Regions from separate parts of the Bradyrhizobium sp. SUTN9-2 genome, predicted to be linked through region 1. Evidence: predicted binding sites of a transcription regulator. Region 1 holds the regulator's gene; each other region holds the start of a gene.
The links. Region 1 encodes PhoB, which activates phosphate uptake and scavenging genes when phosphate is short. Its sites were predicted from a motif close to TGTCATNNANCTGTCAT; they were not measured.
Positions count from the first base shown of each region.

Region 2: the regulator PhoB is predicted to act here: its motif matches at 2,801-2,817, upstream of XF30_RS14710 (UDP-2,3-diacylglucosamine diphosphatase).
Region 3: the regulator PhoB is predicted to act here: its motif matches at 2,262-2,278, upstream of phnF (phosphonate metabolism transcriptional regulator PhnF).
Region 4: the regulator PhoB is predicted to act here: its motif matches at 1,839-1,855, upstream of XF30_RS09630 (YdcH family protein).

Region 1 is NZ_LAXE01000001.1:1,263,935-1,268,912, forward strand. It holds gene pstA (phosphate ABC transporter permease PstA) at 1-714, shown strand, start outside; gene pstB (phosphate ABC transporter ATP-binding protein PstB) at 711-1,532, shown strand; gene phoU (phosphate signaling complex protein PhoU) at 1,544-2,260, shown strand; gene phoB (phosphate regulon transcriptional regulator PhoB) at 2,283-2,990, shown strand; gene XF30_RS05920 (GcrA family cell cycle regulator) at 3,276-3,788, opposite strand; gene XF30_RS05925 (aspartate aminotransferase family protein) at 4,248-4,978, shown strand, end outside.
Region 2 is NZ_LAXE01000001.1:3,217,166-3,222,143, reverse strand. It holds gene XF30_RS14720 (threonine/serine dehydratase family protein) at 1-844, opposite strand, end outside; gene XF30_RS14715 (glycosyltransferase family 4 protein) at 908-1,951, opposite strand; gene XF30_RS14710 (UDP-2,3-diacylglucosamine diphosphatase) at 1,965-2,777, opposite strand; gene thiD (bifunctional hydroxymethylpyrimidine kinase/phosphomethylpyrimidine kinase) at 3,117-3,917, opposite strand; gene XF30_RS14700 (PAS domain S-box protein) at 4,238-4,978, shown strand, end outside.
Region 3 is NZ_LAXE01000001.1:7,867,177-7,872,154, forward strand. It holds gene XF30_RS36560 (alpha-D-ribose 1-methylphosphonate 5-phosphate C-P-lyase PhnJ) at 1-10, opposite strand, end outside; gene XF30_RS36565 (carbon-phosphorus lyase complex subunit) at 7-1,110, opposite strand; gene phnH (phosphonate C-P lyase system protein PhnH) at 1,115-1,723, opposite strand; gene phnG (phosphonate C-P lyase system protein PhnG) at 1,728-2,192, opposite strand; gene phnF (phosphonate metabolism transcriptional regulator PhnF) at 2,312-3,043, shown strand; gene phnE (phosphonate ABC transporter, permease protein PhnE) at 3,180-4,034, opposite strand; gene phnE (phosphonate ABC transporter, permease protein PhnE) at 4,031-4,918, opposite strand.
Region 4 is NZ_LAXE01000001.1:2,039,146-2,044,123, forward strand. It holds gene XF30_RS09610 (GGDEF domain-containing protein) at 73-780, shown strand; gene XF30_RS09615 (hypothetical protein) at 782-1,033, opposite strand; gene XF30_RS09620 (hypothetical protein) at 1,056-1,274, opposite strand; gene XF30_RS09625 (YdcH family protein) at 1,406-1,612, opposite strand; gene XF30_RS09630 (YdcH family protein) at 1,942-2,124, shown strand; gene XF30_RS09635 (NAD(P)/FAD-dependent oxidoreductase) at 2,271-3,395, opposite strand; gene XF30_RS09640 (EAL domain-containing protein) at 3,598-4,978, shown strand, end outside.

The DNA.
Region 1 (4,978 bases):
CTCAACCTCCAGGTCTTCACAGCTGACACGCCGCCGCCCGGATCGACCGAGGGCGGCCTGCGCAACGCCATCGTCGGCTCGTTGATCATGACCGTGATCGGCGTCGGCATCGGCGCGCCGCTCGGCCTGTTCGCCGGCACCTATCTCGCCGAGTACGGCCGCAACGACAAGCTGACCTCGGTGATCCGCTTCATCAACGACATTCTCCTGTCGGCACCCTCGATCATCATCGGCCTCTTCATCTATGGCGCGGTGGTGGTGCCGATGCGCGGCTTCTCGGCGATTGCGGGCGCGCTGGCGCTTGCCGTCATCGTGATCCCGGTCGTCGTGCGCACCACCGAAGACATGCTACTGCTGGTGCCGAATCCGTTGCGCGAAGCTGCCAGCGCGCTCGGCCTGCCGCGCTCGCTGGTGATCAAGCGTATCGCCTATCGTGCCGCGCGCTCCGGCCTCATCACCGGCGTGCTGCTGGCGACCGCCCGCGTCGCCGGCGAGACCGCGCCGCTGTTGTTCACGGCACTGTCGAACCAGTTCTTCAGCCTCGGCCTGAACAAGACGATGGCGAACCTGCCTGTCACCATCAACAACTTCGTGCAGAGCCCCTACGAGTATTGGAAGCAACTCGCCTGGAGCGGCGCGCTGTTGATCACCCTGACCGTGCTTGCCCTTAACATTGGCGCGCGCATCCTTGGCGCCGAGAGGACTGCAAAATGAGTGAAATGTCTGTTTCCGTCAGCGCGCCGACCGTTCATCCCGGCTCGCAGCCCCTGCCCGAGGCGCCCGCCAAGGTCACGGCGCGCAACCTCAACTTCTACTACGGCGACCACCACGCGCTGAAGAACATCAACCTGGCGCTCGGCACCAACCGCGTCACGGCGTTCATCGGCCCGTCCGGCTGCGGCAAGTCCACCCTGCTGCGCATCTTCAACCGGATGTACGACCTCTATCCGGGCCAGCGCGCCGACGGTCAGCTGTTGCTCGACCATACCAACATCCTCGACCCCAAGCTCGACCTCAACCTGCTCCGCGCCCGGGTCGGCATGGTGTTCCAGAAGCCGACGCCGTTCCCGATGACGATCTACGAGAACATCGCCTTCGGCATTCGTCTCTATGAGAAGATCTCCAAGTCCGAGATGGACGACCGCGTCGAGAAGGCACTGCGCGGTGGCGCGCTGTGGAACGAGGTCAAGGACAAGCTCAATGCCTCCGGCCTGTCGCTCTCCGGCGGCCAGCAGCAGCGCCTCTGCATCGCCCGCACCGTCGCGGTGCGGCCCGAGGTGATCCTGTTTGACGAGCCCTGCTCGGCGCTCGACCCGATCTCGACCGCCAAGGTCGAGGAGCTGATCCAGGAATTGTCCGAGAACTACACGATCGCGATCGTCACCCACAACATGCAGCAGGCCGCGCGCGTTTCCGACAAGACCGCCTTCATGTATCTCGGCGAGTTGATCGAGTTCGACGACACCAGCAAGATCTTCACGTCGCCGAGCGATCGGCGCACGCAGGATTACATCACCGGCCGGTTCGGCTGAGGAGACGGAACATGGGTTCTGAACATACCGTAAAGGCTTTCGACAGCGACCTTCAGGAGCTCACCCGCCTGGTCGCCGAGATGGGCGGCATCGCCGAGCGCATGATCGTCGATTCCGTCGACGCGCTGATCCGCCGCGACGTCGCGCTCGGCCAGCGCGTCGTCGCCACCGACGTCGAGCTCGACGCGCTGCAGAAGCGCATCGAGGAGCGCGCCGTGCTCACCATCGCCCGCCGCCAGCCGATGGCCGTCGACCTGCGCGAGATCGTCGGCGCGATGCGCGTTGCGACCGATCTCGAGCGCATCGGCGATCTCGCCAAGAATATGGGCAAGCGCGTCGCGGCGCTGGAGACGGATTTCCATCCGCTCAAGCTGTTCCGCGGCCTGGAGCACATGACCGACCTCGTGCAGCAGCAGGTCAAGTCGGTACTGGACGCCTATGCCGCGCACGACCTGCCGGCGGCGATGGCGGTGTGGAAGGGCGACGAAGAAGTCGACGCCATCTGCACCTCGCTGTTCCGCGAGCTCCTCACCTACATGATGGAGGATCCGCGCAACATCTCGTTCTGCATCCACCTGATGTTCTGTGCCAAGAACATCGAGCGGATCGGCGACCACGCCACCAACATCGCCGAGACCGTGTTCTACATGATCGAGGGCCAGGCGATCACCGACAAGCGGCCGAAGGGCGACATGACGACCTTCGCCACGACGGTGCCGAACACCTGACGACTTAAGGAGCTACGACCACATGGGCGCACGCATTATGGTGGTTGAGGACGAGGAAGCTCTCACCGAGCTTCTTCGCTACAACCTCGAAGGCGACGGCTATGACGTCGAGACGGTGATGCGCGGCGATGACGCCGACACCCGCCTCAAGGAGCACATTCCCGATCTGATCGTGCTCGACTGGATGCTGCCGGGCCTGTCAGGCATCGAGCTGTGCCGGCGGCTTCGGACCCGCCCCGAGACCAAGCAGCTGCCGATCATCATGCTCACCGCGCGCGGCGAGGAGAGCGAACGGGTGCGCGGGCTCGCGACCGGCGCGGATGATTATATCGTCAAGCCGTTCTCGGTGCCGGAACTGCTTGCGCGCGTGAAGGGCCTGCTCAGGCGTGCGAGTCCCGAGCGCCTCGCCACTGTGCTCGCCTATGGCGATATCGAGCTCGACCGCGACAAGCGCCGCGTGGCGCGCTCGGGCCGGCCGATCGATCTCGGTCCGACCGAATATCGCCTGCTGGAGTTCTTCCTGGAGCATCCCGGCCGCGTGTTCTCGCGCGAGCAGCTGCTCGACAGCGTCTGGGGCCGCGACATCTACATCGACGAGCGCACCGTCGACGTCCATATCGGCCGCCTGCGCAAGCTGCTCAATCTTGGCCGCGAGCAGGACCCGATCCGCACCGTCCGCGGCGCCGGCTACGCGCTGGACGATCGCTTCGCGAAGGCTGAGCAGACGTAAGGCGCCAGCGACAGCTGGTTTGGCGAACTGCGGCGCCGATCTCGGCCGTCATCCCCGGGCGCGCGCAGCGTGAGCCCGGGATCTCAGCGCGAGCGCTTGCGCTCTTCGCGATCAGCCACAGGACGTGGTTTGGCGAAGACACGGAGTGACCATCTCGCGCAACGATTGCGCCCCGCGGTTACGGATCCCGCATTCGCGGGGATGACACCGAGCGATTGGGAGCCGTCATCGTGTGACGGCTGCAGTCTTGGCGATCAAGCTTGGCGATCAGGGAATTCCGCAAGCTCACCGCGTGCCCGGTTTCGGTGCTGCGCGACGGCGATCCGCTGCGGGCTGATAGGCCACGCGCGAATGCTGGGCACAATAGGGCAGGCCGGAGAGCGCCTTGCCGCCGCAGAAGAAGAAATCCGGGCTCGAGGGATCGCCGACCGGCCAGTGGCAGGTCGCCTCGTTCAATTCCAGCAGCGACAGCCGCTGGCTCATCGGCACCACGTTGTCGTAGGTAACCGGCTCGGCTTCCAACTCGACCTCGAAGGCCTGCGCCAACGCGGTGTTGCCGCGCGCGACGGGGCGGGTCACCCGCATCATATGCTGCGCGGGCCGTGCCTTGCGCGGCCGCGGCGCTGCCGATGAAGGGCTCTTGGCGCGGCCGGACAGGCCGAGCCGGTGCACCTTGCCGATCACGGCATTGCGGGTCACATTGCCGAGCTCCGCCGCGATCTGGCTGGCCGAAAGTCCGGCCTCCCAGAGCTTCTTCAGCTGCTCGACGCGATCATCGGACCAGGTCAAAACCGTCATTGCACCCTTTCCCTCGCTGCGCGCCTGCCATCCTGGGGCCTTCGCAGCGAATGCTTTAGCCTTGAAAAACCCGTGCCGTCAGAATCCCTTAAGGCTCGCCGGGCGCGCTCAAGACGCCCGAACGTTTACGCCGGTACATGAGGACTTCTGGGATCAGAACTGCTGCACGAGATGTCGTATCTGACAGTCCAAACGCTACAATATGGCGTGACTCCCGCGCAAGAGTCCGCCGACTCGCTTCCACATGTTCCGTGGTGAAAAACCCGCAAAATCGGCACCGCAAGACTACGGAATCAGCGTTTCGCGAGGCTTTCCGGGCGGCATTGACACCCGTCTTGCCAGGCATAAGATAGTGCCACGTGCCGCCCTTAAAAGGCGGCACGTTTCGTTTTCCGGGGCCGGTCGATGGTGCGTCGCGCAATGCATGCCTCACACCGTCCGCAACATTCAAGTGACGTCATGACTAACAGCGCAGCGCCGCATTTGCTCCCCGTTTTCGCCAGGGCCGACCTCGGTTTCGAGCGCGGCGAAGGCTGCTGGCTGATCGCGACCAACGGCGATCGCTATCTCGATTTCACCTCGGGTGTCGCGGTGAATGCGCTCGGCCATGTCCATCCCGCGCTGGTCAAGGCGTTGCAGGAGCAGGCGACCAAGCTCTGGCACATGTCGAACCTGTTCCAGAGCCCTGACGGCGAGAAGCTCGCAAGCCGCCTCTGCAATGAGAGCTTTGCGGACTTCGTGTTCTTCTGCAATTCCGGCGCCGAGGCGCTGGAAGGCGTGATCAAGCTGGTGCGCCACCATCACTTCTCCAAGGGGCATCCGGAGCGTTACCGCATGATCACCTTCGAGGGTGCCTTCCATGGCCGCACGCTGGCGACGCTCGCCGCCACCGGCTCTGCGAAATATCTCGAGGGCTTCGGTCCGCCGATGGACGGCTTCGATCAGGTGCCGCACGGCGACCTCGACGCCGTGAAGAAGGCGATTGGTCCGCACACCGCCGGCATTCTCATCGAGCCGATCCAGGGCGAGGGTGGCGTTCGTTCTGCACCTCACGCCTTCCTGAGGGCGCTGCGCGAACTCTGTAACGAGCGCGGCCTGTTGCTCGCCTTCGACGAGGTGCAGACCGGCATGGGCCGCACCGGCGAGCTCTTTGCCTACAAGCGCACCGGCGTCACACCGGATGTGATGTC
Region 2 (4,978 bases), 2.0 Mb from region 1:
TCAGCTCGCGATAGGCAAAGGCGACCGCCGCGCCGACTTCCTTGTCCGACGCCGTGACGCCGCGCGCCAAGAGCTTGCTGTTGATCGCAAACGTCATCTCGCCCGGCATCAGGGCCATCAGCGCATCGCAGATGGTGCGGCCGGCCGGCGGATGCGGCTCGCGATGGCCTGCGCTGAGTGAAATGCCGTGATCGTCGAAGGCCTCGGGCTCGGCGACCACGATCTCGGCTTGCGGATAGCGCGCCTTCACGGCGGTCGCGACACCCGCGATCAAGCCGCCGCCGGAGGCCGGCGCCACCACGATGTCGGGGCCGAGGCCGAGCGTTGCCATGTCCTCGGCGATCTCGCGGCCGGCGGTGCCCTGCCCTGCGATCACGAACGGATCGTCGTAGGGTTTGACAAGCGTCGCGCCGCGCTTCTCGGCGATGCCGCGCGAGATCGCCTCGCGGTCGTCCTTGTCGCGGTCGTACAGCACGACCTCGGCGCCGTAGGATTTGGTGCGCTCGCGCTTCGACAGCGGGGCGTCCGCTGGCATCACGATGGTGGCCTGCATGTCGAGGATCTTTGCCGCCGCCGCCACGCCTTGGGCGTGGTTGCCGGAGGAGAACGCGACGACGCCGCCGGCGCGCTTGTCCTGTGGGATCGAGAACACCTTGTTGAACGCACCGCGGAACTTGAACGAGCCGGTGCGCTGAAGCATCTCCGGCTTCAGGAACACTTTCGCACCGACGCGCTCGTTGAGCACGGGGAAGGACAACAGCGGGGTGCGGATGGCGTAAGGCGCGATCACGCGCGCTGCGGCATCGATGTCGGCAGGGCCGACCGGAAGGGCCTGTTCGGTCATGGCGGAATGCTATCGCGGCCAATCAGGCCCGGGCAAGACACCTCCGCGAGAGGATTTCTTGCCTCAAGCCACGAAACGCGGCTGTTCCGCGCCGGTCCGGCCGGGCAGCACCGCCCCGACCGCCAAAATGCTGTCGATAAAGACCGTTGCAGAGGCCTCCCAGGTGTAATTGGCGGCGAACGCGACGCAGTCCTGCCGGGAGATATCGAGCGCGGCGGAGCAGGCATTGCGCAGATCGTGATCGAGCGCGCCGACCGGCGCATCGCCAATCACGTCGCGGGGACCCTTCACGGGGAAGGCCGCGACCGGCAGGCCGCTCGCGAGCGCCTCCAGCAGGACCAGGCCGAAAGTGTCGGTCTTGCTCGGGAACACGAACACGTCGGCGGCCGCGTAAATATCCGCCAGTTCCTCGCCGTGCTTCTCGCCGAGGAAGATCGCATCGGGGTAGACCTCTTCCAACGAGGCGCGCGCCGGGCCGTCGCCGACGACCACCTTGGTGCCGGGTAGGTCGAGGTCGAGGAACGCCTCGAGATTCTTCTCGACTGCGACGCGGCCGACCGACAGGAACACGGGTGCCGGCAGGCAGAGATCGATGACGCGCGGGTGGAACAACGTGGTGTCCACGCCGCGCGGCCACAGCACGACATTGTCGAAGCCGCGCTCGGTCAGTTCGCGCGCGAGCGCCGGCGTCGCCGCCATCACGGCGCGGCTGGCGCTGTGGAAGCGCCGCAGCGCCCGCCAGATCAGCGAGCCCGGCACTGGCACGCGGGCGCGGACATATTCGGGAAAGCGGGTATGGAAGCTGGTCGTGAACGGCAGCTTGCGCTGGCGGCAATAGCGGCGGACCATCAGGCCGATCGGCCCTTCGGTCGCGATGTGGATGCTGTCGGGACGCGCCTCCTCGATCAGCCTTGCGATCCGGGCCGGGCGCGGCATGGCGAGGCGCACGTCGCGATAGCTCGGCATCGCGAAGGTGCGGAACGATTGCGGCGTCAGGAACGTGAACTCGACCCCGAGCGCTTTTGCAGCGTCAGAGAGCTTGGTCAGCGTCCGAACCACACCGTTGACTTGCGGGTGCCAGGCGTCGGTCGCGACCAGGATGCGCATCAAGAGGTCCTTGTTATGCAGCTCTGGCTGCGACCTGTGGCACCTGCTCCGGCTTCCGCAACTGATCCGCCCAGGTGATGATCTCGAAATGGCCGTCGTCATGCTCGACCAGGGCGGTGCAGCTCTCCACCCAGTCGCCGCAATTCATGTAGCGGATGCCGGCCTCGTCGCGGATCACGGCGTAGTGGATGTGGCCGCAGATCACGCCGTCGGCCTGGTGACGCCGCGCCTCGGCGGCGAGCGCCTGCTCGAAGGCGCCGATATAGTTGACGGCGTTCTTGACCTTCTGCTTGGCCCATTGCGACAGCGACCAATAGGGCACGCCGAACAGGCGGCGGAAGAAGTTCACCAGGCGGTTCATCTGGATCGCGAAGTCGTAGGCCTTGTCGCCGAGATGGGCGAGCCAGCGCGCGTTCTGCACCACGAGATCGAAGATGTCGCCGTGAATGACGAGATAGCGCTTGCCGTCGGCGCCGGTGTGAACCGTGTTCTCGACCACGTCGATGCCGCCGAAATGCGTACCGTAATAGTTGCGCAGGAACTCGTCGTGATTGCCGGGAATGTAGATGACCTTGGCGCCCTTGCGCGCCTTGCGCAAAAGCTTCTGGACGAGGTCGTTATGCGATTGCGGCCAGTGCCAGCTCGATTTCAGCGCCCAGCCGTCGACGATGTCGCCGACGAGATAGATCGTATCGGCATCGTGGTAGCGCAGGAAGTCGAGCAGAAGATCGGCTTGTGAACCGCGGGCCCCGAGATGGACGTCGGAGATGAACAACGTGCGAAAGCGCCGCTCCGGGCTCTCGTCACTCACATCGTAACTTCCCATGCGCCAGCCTGTAACAATGTCCCGTGACAGGGGGATGACCGATTGAACCCTTGAGGCACCTTCAAATACGAATCACGCCTTGCCTCGCCCTCCCCGCGAATATCAGTCGCATGCGACAATCAGGCGACATGGCGCCGCAGGGGCGCAAGCCCCCGCTCTTCTCTGAGGCAAACCTCCCCGCGGCACATCCTTCGAGACGCCCGCCCTTGGCGGGCCCTCAGGATGAGGACCGAGTGTGCGGCCCTAGCTTCAACGGGCACAGTGCTGCTTAGCCTCATCCTGAGGAGACCGCTGGAAGCGGTCGTCTCGAAGGATGGGGCGCGCGTTCAGGTGCCCGCCTCAGTAGAACTTGTGGAAATGATGGATCGGCCCGTGGCCGTGGCCGACGCTGAAGCGGTCGGCGGCGGCGATCGCGGCGCTGATCCAGGCCTTGGCGTTGCGCACGGCGGCCTCGAGGTCCTCGCCCCTGGCCAGCCCGGCCGCGATGGCGGAGGACAGCGAGCAGCCGGTGCCATGGGTGTTGCGGGTGGCCACACGCGGCGCGGCGAGCGCGATCGCGGTCTCGGCAGTGACGAGATAGTCGGTGCTCTCGGCGCCCTCGCCGTGCCCGCCCTTGATCAGGACGGCGCGGCAGCCCAGCGCCAGCAGGCGGCGTCCTTGGCTTTCGATCTCGGCCTCGCTCGCCGCCACCGGCGCATCGAGCAGGGCCGCAGCCTCCGGCAGGTTCGGCGTGATCACGGCAGCCAGCGGCATCAGCCTGGCGCGCAGGGCGTCGACGGCTTCAGCGGCGAGCAGGCGGTCGCCGGAGGTCGCCACCATGACGGGATCGAGCACGACATGCCGCGGCGCCCAGCGCGACAGCGCGGCCGCGATGGCATCGATGCTGGCGGCCTGGGCCACCATGCCGATCTTCACCGCACCGATGTCGAGGTCGGAGAACACCGCGTCGATCTGCTCGGTGACGAACCCGGCCGGCACCGCGTGAATGCCGGTCACGCCGCGCGTGTTCTGCGCCGTCAGCGCCGTGATCACGGAGGCGCCATAGACGCCGAGCGCGGCAAAGGTTTTCAGGTCCGCCTGGATGCCGGCGCCGCCGCTCGAATCGGAACCGGCGATGGTGAGTGCGACCGGGGTCGTCATCGCGGGAGACATGTGCTTGAGGAGGCCGCCATGGCCTCTCGTAGCGCGACCGTGGAACGTCAGCAAGCGCGCCGGGCCGCCGCCAGGCGTGATTCGCGAACCGATTGCGCACCTTGCGAATCAGTCGGACACCGCGCGGACCAAGACCCGCAATGGTGCGGACTTGAAAATGCAACCGCGCCGGACCCTTGGTATAGTCGCGTACCTTAGCGTGCTTCGCCGGTTACGCGAGACGTCAGGTGGTGGAACCGTCCAGCGCCCCCATGTTGCGGGCCGCCGGCCCCGCAAGCCACCTGAACAAGACTCCTTGGGGTGGAACGATGTGGGCCTTCTTCGAACGTCTCCTCGACTCGTCCATGCTGTCGCCGCACGGCATCTGCCTGTTGTGGGAGCCTCAGCTGATCTGGCTTCACGTCGTTTCCGACGCCAGCATTGCCGCTGCCTATTTCTCGATCCCGTTCGCCCTCGCTATCCTCGTCACCAAGCGGCGCGACCTCAAGTTCGGCTGGGTCTACTGGGCGTTCGCGATCTTCATCATGGCGTGCGGCCTGACCCACGTGCTGTCGATCTATACGCTCTGGGTTCCGATCTACGGCATCGAGGGCATGCTCAAGGCCGCCACGGCGGTCGCGTCGGTCTTCACCGCCGCCGCGCTCTGGCCGCTGCTGCCGAAGATCCTCACGATCCCCTCGCCGTTCGAGCTGCGACAGGTCCAGGCCGCGCTCGAGGAGGAGGAAATCAAGAGCCGCGACGCCACGCTGCTGCTGCAGCAGGTCCGCGACGCCCAGCGCGCGATGCGCGAGAGCGTGGCGCGCCTCACCGCGATCGTCGAGACCGCGGTCGACGGCGTCATCCTGCTCGATGCGCAGGACCGCATCCTGCTGTTCAATCCGGCCTGCGAGCGCTTGTTCGGCTACCGTGCCGACGAGGTGATGAACCGCAACGTCGGCATGCTGATGCCCGAGGCGGATGCAGGATCCGAGCGCCAGGTGCGGCATTTCGCGACCAGCGGCGAGGCCGTCGGCCTGCGCAAGGACGGCACGACGTTTCCGATGGAGCTG
Region 3 (4,978 bases), 6.6 Mb from region 1:
GCGCGTTCATTCCGCGGCCTCCTTCATGGCATCGGGCGCATTGGCATCGGCGAACTCCTGACGCAGCTTTCGGAGCAGGCCGAGCTCGGACTGGAAGTCGACATAGTGCGGCAGCTTCAGGTGCTCGACGAAGCCGGTCGCCTGGACGTTGTCCGAATGCGACATCACGAACTCCTCGTCCTGCGCCGGTGCGAGCGCCTCCTCGCCGAGCTCACGGGCGCGCAGCGCGCGGTCGACCAGCGCCATCGACATGGTCTTGCGTTCGCTCTGGCCGAAGGCGAGGCCATAGCCGCGGGTGAAGCACGGCGCCTCGGTCGCCGAGCCCTTGAACTGGTTGACCATCTGGCACTCGGTGAGCTCGATCGCACCGAGCGGCACGGCGAAGCCGACGTCTTCCGCGACGAATTCGACCTCGACCTCGCCGAAGCGGATCTCGCCGACGAAGGGATGGTTGCGGCCGTAGCCGCGCTGGGTGGAATAGCCCATCGCGAGCAGAAAGCCTTCGTCACCGCGCGCGAGGTTTTGCAGGCGCAAATCACGGTCCGCGGGGAAATTCAGCGGCTCGCGGGTGAGATCGCCGACGCTGGCGCCGTCCTCGGCTTCCGGCGATGATTCGATCAGCCCGTCGCGCCCGAGAATGTCTGTCACGCGCGGCGTCGGCGCGGTGGAGGCTTCGGCCGCAGCCGGCCTCTCCGGCACAAAACCTTGGGCGAGCGATGGATCGAGCAGGCGGTGCGTGTAGTCGAAGGTCGGCCCCAGGATCTGGCCGCCGGGAATGTCCTTGAAGGTCGCCGACACCCGCCGCTGCACCCGCATGATGCCGGTGTCGACCGGCTCGCTGGCACCGAAGCGCGGCAGCGTGGCGCGGAAGGCGCGAACCAGGAAGATCGCCTCGATCAAATCGCCGCGCGCCTGCTTGATCGCAAGCGACGCGAGCTCGCGGTCATAGAGCGAGCCTTCGCTCATGACGCGATCGACGGCCAGGCCGAGCTGCTCCGAGATCTGGTCGAGCGTGATTTCCGCAACGCTCTGGTCGCCGCGCCGCTTATGCGCGAGCAGGCGATGGGCGTTCTCGATGGCGCGTTCGCCGCCTTTGACTGCGACATACATGCTTCTAGCTTCCCTTGCTCACGACGCGCGTGGTGCGGGGGATCGCGACCACAGCGTCATCGGCGACCAGCACCACATCGATGCCGCGCGGAAACAGCGCCTCGTTGACATGCAGGCGCTCGAACAGGTCGAAAGGCTTGATCGACGCCTGCAGCGTGGCGACACCGTCAATGCCGGGGCCGCGCAGTTCGAAGCTGCGCCCGGCGGCGAGGCTGTCGACCTGGATGACCACCGTGGTCGAACGGTCCGGATACTCGCTGGTGCCGAACGCGAAGCGCTCGAGCGCAGGCAAGGCGCCGCCGTCACTGATGAGCGCGAAGGAAGCGATCGACGAATCCTGCACGACCGGCGCGCCGGTGTGGAACTTCAGCCACTTCGTCACGTCCGAGCTTTCCGCCATCCGCGCATCGAGCCAGAGCGGCGTGTCGTGATCGAACAGCGTCAGCGCGATCGCTGCGGTGCCGCGCATCATCGGCCCTGGCGCGCCCGCCATCGGCACGATGCGCTGGACCGAGCCCGGCCGCGCCATGGCGTCCATGACCGAGCGAAAGGTCGATTGCGCCGACAGCACCTTGTCGGCGAAACCCGGCGGCAGTTCCGCAATCGTGGTCATGATCTCACCCCTCACCGCGCACCATGGTGTAGAAATCAACTTTCGTTGCGGCGGCCGCTGCCGCCGCCTGCTTGCGCCTGACCATAAGCTGCTCGCGCAACGGCGCGATAACGTCGCGCTCCACCGCGCCGCCGAAATCGCGGGACTGCACCAGCGCATCGCACAGCGCGATCAGCCGCGCCTTCTCACCGTCGCGGCCGAGCGTGTAGCCGAACCCGACCTCGCCGCTCGCAAGCCGCACCGCGGCGCGCGACACCGTGGCTTCGCCGAGATTGAACGGCGCGCCGTCGCCGCCGACCCGCCCGCGCAGCATGACGAGGCCGTTCTCCGGCGTGCGCAGATCGTGGTGATCCGGGAGAGACAAGTTGCGGAGGCGAGCGGCGATCTCGCCCGCCTCCGCGTGCGCCAGCACCGCCATTGCGGCCTTGCGCTGGGCTTGCTGGTCGTTGTGCTGGGTCACCTGGTCCACCGAGCTTTTTGACAGAACTTGCCGCGTCGAAGTTGTCTATGATAATAGACAACTTCATACGGACGCGCCATGACTGTTTCGTGACAATGCTGTGATTTCTGGAGTAGGTTTCCCGCGACATGAGCATGCAGGACACAGCCTCCTCGGGCGTCGCGCTATGGCGCCTCGTGGCCGATGGCATCGAGCGCGGCATCGCCGACGGCCGCTTTGCGGCCGGCGACAAATTGCCGGGCGAGATGGAGATCGCCGAAACCTATCGCGTCAACCGCCACACCGTGCGGCGCGCGTTGGCAGCCCTCGCCGAGCGCGGCCTGGTGCGCGCCGAGCGCGGCAGCGGAACCTATGTCGAGGCGCAAAAGCTCGCTTATCCCTTGCGCTCGCGCACGCGCTTCTCCGAGATCGTCGGCGCCGATGGCCGCGAACCGCATGGCCGGCTGATCGAGGCGACCGATGACGTTGCGACGCGCGAGCTCGCACGAGAGCTGGGATTGAAGACCGGCGCGCCGCTGGTGCGGATCGAGGCGATTCGCCTCGCCGACCGCACCCCGATCTGTGTTTCCACCACCTGGCTCTCGGCTGACCTGTTCCCGGATGCAGGCGCCGTGTTCGCGGCAACGCGCTCGATGACGAAGCTGCTGGAGCATTTCGGCGTCCGCGATTATCGCCGTGGCGCAACGAGAATCACCGCGGGGATTGTCGACGCGAGCGACGCCGCACGGCTCGACCTGGCGCTGGGGCGGCCGATCCTGGTGGTCGACGCCACCGACCACGATCTCACGGGCAAGCCGCTGGTGACGAAGCACTCGCGCTTTGCGGCAGAGCGGGTGGAGTTTTTGGTGGAGAACGCTTAGATCAGAGCGTTTTCCAGCGAAGCCTGCCCTCGGGACTGATCCGGGGTGGAAACGATTTGCGTCGAGAAAACGCGTCAAAACAAAAATCAGAGCTCCGTTCCGATCCAATCGGAACGGATAAGACTGCAGCACGACGTTAGGCGACCGTCCGCTTGCCGATGATCGCGAAGCGCAGCTTGCCGGAAATCCAGTCGATCGACGATACAGTTACCAGGATCAGCAGGATCAGAAACGATACCTTCTGCCATTCCAGCACCCGGATCTGTTCGGCAAGCTGAAGGCCAATGCCGCCAGCGCCAACGATTCCGATGATCGTCGCCGATCGCGTATTCGACTCGAAATAGTAGAGCACCTGGCTCAGCAAGACCGGGAATACCTGCGGCAGCAATCCGAAGCGGACGCTGTGGAGATGGTTGCCGCCCGATGACCGAACGCCTTCCGCGGGGTTCTTGTCGGCGACCTCGATCGCTTCCGAGAACAGCTTGCCGAACGTTCCGAAATCGCTGCAGATCACGGCCAGGATGCCGGCAAACGGCCCCAGCCCCACGACGCCGACCCAGATCAGTGCCCAGATCAAAGTGTCGACTCCCCGGATGGTATCGAGGCCACGACGCGTCAATAGGCGGATGATCCGGTTTGCAACCACGTTGCGCGCCGCCAGCAGGGATACCGGCAGCGCGAGCAGCGCGCCGCCAAGGGTGCCGAGAAACGCGATCGACACCGTCTCTCCGAGCGCATGCAGATATTTCAGAACCTCCGCCCAAGAACCCGGGCTGGGCGGCAACATGAGCTGGACGAATTCGCCCAGCCTGACCATGCCCTGGGAGAGCCGATTAAAGGGAATATCGAGCTGGACGATCCCGAACAGGAACAGCCCGACCGTCCCGCCGACGAGTATTGCGATCCTTCCCCGCTGCCACCAATCGGTCCGGAAGACGTCGGGATACCGTTCGGCAATGCCGGTCCGGTTTTCAAAACTGAAGGAGCTCATCGGGTGCTTCCCTCCAGCCCGAGCAGGCGGTGTCGCAACCGTTCCGTCAGGAAGTCGATCAACATGACGGTAAGGACGATGAGCAGCAGGATGGCGCTGACGTCGGTGAAGTAGAACTTGCGAACCGCCTCGATCAGATCCTGACCGATCCCGCCGGCGCCGACGAAGCCCATCACGGCGGCGCCCCGCACGTTGATCTCGAACCTGAGCAAGGCATAGCTCACGAAGTTCGAGAGGACCTGAGGCAACGCGCCGAACCGAACGACCTGAACCCAGCTGCCCCCGCTTGCCGCCACCCCTTCGACCGGCTTGCTGTCGATGTTCTCGACAACCTCGGCGAATTGCTTGCCCAACGCTCCGGCGGTATGGATTGCAATCGCCAGAACGCCCGGCAGCGGCCCGAGACCAAAGGCTAGCACGAAGATCAGGGCAAACACGATCTCCGGCACGGTCCTGAAAAACTCCAGAGCGCGCCGGGTGACGAAAACAGTCGTTCCTGATTTCACGAGATTGGCCGAGGCGAGGAAGCAAAGTGCGAAACCGCACAGCGCACCCGAGAGGGTGCCCATATAGGCGATCAGCAACGTATCCCCGAGAAGCCGTGCCCAGCGCGGCAATCCCCACAGCCAGTCCGCCAAATCGCTCCATGCGGTCGCGAACGAAAATTTGGGTGCGATGCTGACGAAATAGGCCGGGAAGCGCCAGAAGTTCTCGACAAAATTTCCGAGACTGACCTCGCCCATCCAGCCCGCGGCAATGGCAACGGCGATCAGGACGGCGGCACCGAGCCATACGCGCCGGCGCTTGGCGGCAATTGCAGCCGCATAGCGATCGGCAAGCTCACGCAGCCTGGCTTCCGGAAATTCGGGAACTGCTGTTCGCATGGGATGTTGGCGAGAGCCGACGGGCAGATCTTGCGATCTGCCCGACTTGTCCAACCCTTC
Region 4 (4,978 bases), 780 kb from region 1:
GGTGGCAAGGAGAAGGGAATCCACTATCCTGTCTTGGTGAATCCCCGCAAGCCTTCATTGAGCACGATGCCCATGAAGAAACCGAAAAGGGCGAGCCCTGCGAAGGCCAGAAAGGGCCGGAACATGAGCGCCGCCCGATCCAAAGCCGTTTCGAGCCGCGCGGCCAAACGGGCCTTGCGCAGAGCGCCGGCTGCCGATGACGGCAAGGCGATCATCCGCGGCCTCAGGAGCAAGCTCAAGGCGGCCCTGTTGCGGATCTCGGAGCTCGAGGCGGCCGCCGATACCGATTTCCTGCTCGGGATTCCCAACCGGCGCGGTTTCGAGCGCGAGCTCGCGCGCGCCATCGCCTATATGAAGCGCTACCGCGCCAGCGGGGCGCTGATCGTGCTCGACGTCGATCGGCTGAAGCCGATCAACGATTCCTTCGGTCATGCCGCCGGCGATGAGGTGCTCAAGGCGATTGTCGCCACGCTGACGCGACAGATCCGCGCCTCCGACGTGGTCGGCCGGCTCGGGGGCGACGAGTTCGCGCTGCTGCTCTGGAATCTCAGCGAGACCGATGCGAAGGTCAAGGCTGCGGCCTTGGAGAAGGCGATCGACGAATTGTCATTCGTTTTTCGCGGCCAGCACGTGACCGCGGGCGCCTCGGCCGGCGTCGCGCTGCTCGGTCCGCAATCCGCTGCAGGCCGCGCCCTGGAGGAGGCGGATGCCGCCATGTATGTGCGCAAGGCGAGCCGCCGGCACGAGCCGCGGATCAGGCTGGTCGGCGGCGAGCGCTAGTCTAGAGGGTGGCAAGATCTTCCGGCACGGTGCCGAACTTGCGCAGCAGCGTCGCGTCGCCGAATTCGCCGGTCATGGGATCGCCGCTGCGGCTGAACGCGATCGCGCCGATATGGCCGGCGCCGCGCGCCAGCATCTCTGCGCGTCGCAGCGCCGCCGTCGAGGACTGACACTCCTCTGCAGCGCCTGCGACGGGTGATCCGTCGTCATCGATCAAGAAGGGCATTGCAACGTAATAGGTCACATCCGACATGGCGTTGCTCCAAGATTGAAGATTATGCGGCGCTGCTCTTGCTCCGCATCTTGCTGCGCGAGATCTCCGGAATGCAGCCGGCTGAAATCGCCGCCTGCAATTCCTCCAGCTCGGCTTCCAGATATTCGTTGGCCATGATCAGCGCCTTGATGGTGCTGCGCAGATTGCCGTCGCACATCGCGATCGCCTGATCGCAGGCCTGTTCGTAATGGCTGTTGTCGAAAAGGGCGGTTGCCGACATCTGCGTTGTCCTCGTGTGTTGTCCTTGAGCGTTCTCTGAGGTGTTGGGGCGCCCGCGAATGTTCCTATTTTGTTCTTATTGAGTCAAGCGGATTCGGAAGCGGCGGGGCGCCGCGCAAGACCGGCTCACGGTCAGGCGATGATGTCGGGGGTGATCTGGTCTTCGATGAACGCGATGCGGTCGCGCAACAACAGCTTGCGCTTCTTCAGGCGCTGTAACCGCAACAGGTCGGGGGCGGGCGATTGATGCAATGCATCGATCGCCGCATCGAGATCTCGGTGTTCCTGCTGCAACCGGGTGAGCTCGGCTTCGAGCTCACGCTCATCTTCATTGGTCATGTCTGCGGTGGCCGAAAACCGATAGGCGTGAGATCCGGGCTGTGGATGCCCTGTGGAAATTATCGTCCTTGCGCCGCGTGATCGCAAGCGATCTGCGATCCCTCGTCCCCGATCTCCAGCAACATATTTCTGCAGGGAGCTGCGGCGGTGCGTCGGCGTATTGATATCATGGATTTTTCCGGCGTGGTTCCCTTAGTCACGCTTCGTTACATATGAACTTTCAAAAATGACGCTGCAACGACGGATACCCATCGACAGGACGAATCGGTGATGTAGACTTGGTTGTCCGGATCGAATCCTAAAGGTTCACCCTACCGAGGAGGTTTCGAATGACAATTCAGGCACATCTCGTTGAATTGGAACGGAAGCACAAACTTCTCGAGAACGAATTGCACGAAGCTCTCGTGCACCTTTCAACAGACGACCTGCAAATTGTTGAGTTGAAGCGCCGGAAGTTGATGGTCAAGGACCAGATCGAGCGTCTGAAGCAATCTGGCGACACGCTCCACTAGTAACCCCCGTGACAGTGTAGAGTTGATCACGTCCTTCACGCAGGGATGAGAGCATCCGTGCTCATCCCTGCTGCAAGGTGTGTACCGTGCAACACGGTTGTGCGGCGCTCACTCTTGCTTGGACCCGTGGCTCTCGACGCGCACACTTATCCGCTTCTCGAAACACTGTCGATATCTGCGAGCTCGGCGACGTGATCGGCGATCGCGAGCGAGGACGTCAGTCCCGGCGATTCGATGCCGAACAGATTGATCAGGCCTGCAACGCCGTGATCGCGCGGGCCCTGCATCAAGAAATCCTGCGTGGCCACGGCCGGCGGCACGATCTTCGGGCGGATGCCCGAATAGCTCGGCATCAGCGCGCCGTCAGGCAGCGTCGGCCAGTATTTGCGGATCGCGGGATAGAAGCGCTCGGCGCGTGACGGATCGACCTCGTAGTCGATCGTCTCGATCCATTCGACGTCAGGCCCGAAGCGCGCCTGTCCTGCCATGTCCAGCGTCAGGTGCACGCCCAGGCCGCCGGGCTCGGGCACCGGATAGATCAGGCGCGAGAACGGCGCCCTGGCGTTGCAGCTGAAGTAGTTTCCCTTGGCGAGATAGGCCGGCGGAATCCGGTCCAGCGGCATGCCGTCGATGCTGCGCGCCACATGCGTTGCCGACAGCCCCGCGGCGTTGACGAGGAGGCTGCATTGCAGCGTCATCGGTGCCTCGCCGCCGGCATCGATCTCGATGAGGCCGGCCGCCGCCTTGGCACGGATCAGCGGGGTGTGAAACGCGAAAGCTGCGCCGGCGTCCTCGGCTTCGCCGCGCAGCGAGAGCATGTAGGAATGGCTGTCGATGATGCCCGTCGACGGTGACAGCAGCGCGGCGTCGCAGGCGAGCGCCGGCTCCAGCGCGCGTGCGGCCTCGCCCGAGAGCAGCTGCATGTCGAGCACGCCGTTGGCCTCGGCATGCGCCTTGATCGATTGCAGCTTCTCGGTCTCCTTCGGGCTGGTCGCGACGATCAGCTTGCCGCAATTTTTGTGCGGGATGCCGCGCTCGGCGCAGTAGCGGTACAGCGCGTGCTTGCCTGCCACGCACATGCGCGCCATCCAGCTCCCGGCCCGGTAGTAGATGCCGGCATGGATCACCTCGCTGTTGCGCGAGGAGGTGACGGTGCCGATCGCCTCGGCTTCCTCGAGCACGATCACCTCGCGCCCGGCCTGGGCGAGCTTCCGGGCCACCGCGAGCCCGACCACGCCGGCTCCGATGACGACGCAATCGACCCTATCCATGGTTGTGCAGGATACCAGTTGGAAGCACCGGTGGCGCACGGTCCGGATGCGGCGGCGCAGGCGGGGCTTCCGTTAAGAAGTCGTTTATCATGTCAGGGCAATTGCCGCATTTTATGTCACATTATTCTGTTGTGCCCACAGGCGTTTACCCGATCCAAACCCGCGAGGCCAGACAATCCGACGTTGAAATCGCGGGTGGCTGATGGCTGAGAAGAACTGGCACGTGGGCAGCACGCTTTCGATTGCTGTGCACGCCCTCCTATGCCTGGCCGTTACGGGCGCGCCTGCGCGCGCCTTTGCGGCATCGTACAGCCTTGCCGTTCCGGGCGATCTCACCAGGCTTGATCCCGGCGTGATCTGGGAAGCCCTCATCGCGGGCATCGTGGTCTGCTCGTTCCTCGCCGCGATCGGGCTGTGGATCCATTCCTCGCTGCGCCGGTCCAGCCGTTTGCAGCTGCGTCGCAACGCCTTCATCTCCTCCGCCATGAACAACCTCAACCAGGGCGTGGTGATGACGGATGCGCAGCGCCTCGTCATCTTCTGCAATGACCGCTATCTCGAGATCTATGGCCTGACGCGATCCGACCTCCGGCCCAACATGACCGGTTGCGACATCCTGAGGCTGCGCCGCGAGCGCGGAGTGCTCGGCGTCACCGATGACGAATTTTACCGGAAGGCATCGAGCGCCAATGGCCTGACCACGGAACTGCCGGACGGACGGGCTATCCTGGTGAAGTATTTCGTGTTGCCGAACGGCGGCTCGGTGGCGACCCATCTCGACGTCACCGAGCAGCGCAACCTGTCGCGGCAGCTCGCCTCCACCAAGCAGTTCCTGGAATCGGTGCTCGATCATGTGCCGGCCTGCGTGGCGGCCAAGAACATCGAGGACGGCTGCTACATCTTCGCCAACAGCGCCTATGAGAAGTTCTGGGGATTGTCGCGGGACTTCGCCGTCGGCAGGAATGCACGGGAGCTGTTTGCGTCGGCCTCGGCGGCCAGCATCGAGGCCGCTGACCAGGCCGCGCTCAATTCGCCGGATGGCCAGCACCGCAATGAGTTCGAGGTGGATCGTGCCGGCGCGCGGCGCATGGTCGCCTCGATCCGGATCGTGGTCCGCAACGAGAGCAACAAGCCCGAATTTCTGCTCATCCTGTTCGAGGACATCACCGACCGCCGCTCGCTGTCGCAGGAGCTGGAGAGCACCAAGAAGTTCCTCGAGCTCGTGGTCGACAACATCCCGGTTGCGCTGATCGTGGAGCAGGTCAAGGATGGCCGCTATCTGCTCGCCAACCGCAGCGCGGAGACGATCCTCAACCGCAGGCGCGAGGAAGCCACCGGACTGACCGCGTCCGACATCTTCAACGCCAAGGAAGCCAAGCTGATCGTCGCGCGCGACGAGGCCGCGATCAAGAAGCGCGGGATGATCACCGAGGAGCATCCGATCTCCACCAAGGGCGGCCTGCGGCTGTTCCTGACCCGCCGCGCCACTGTGGTCAACGATGCCGGCGAGCCGCAATATCTGATCAAGACCCACGAGGATGTCACCGACCGCCGGCAGACCGAGTCGCGCATGGCGCACATGG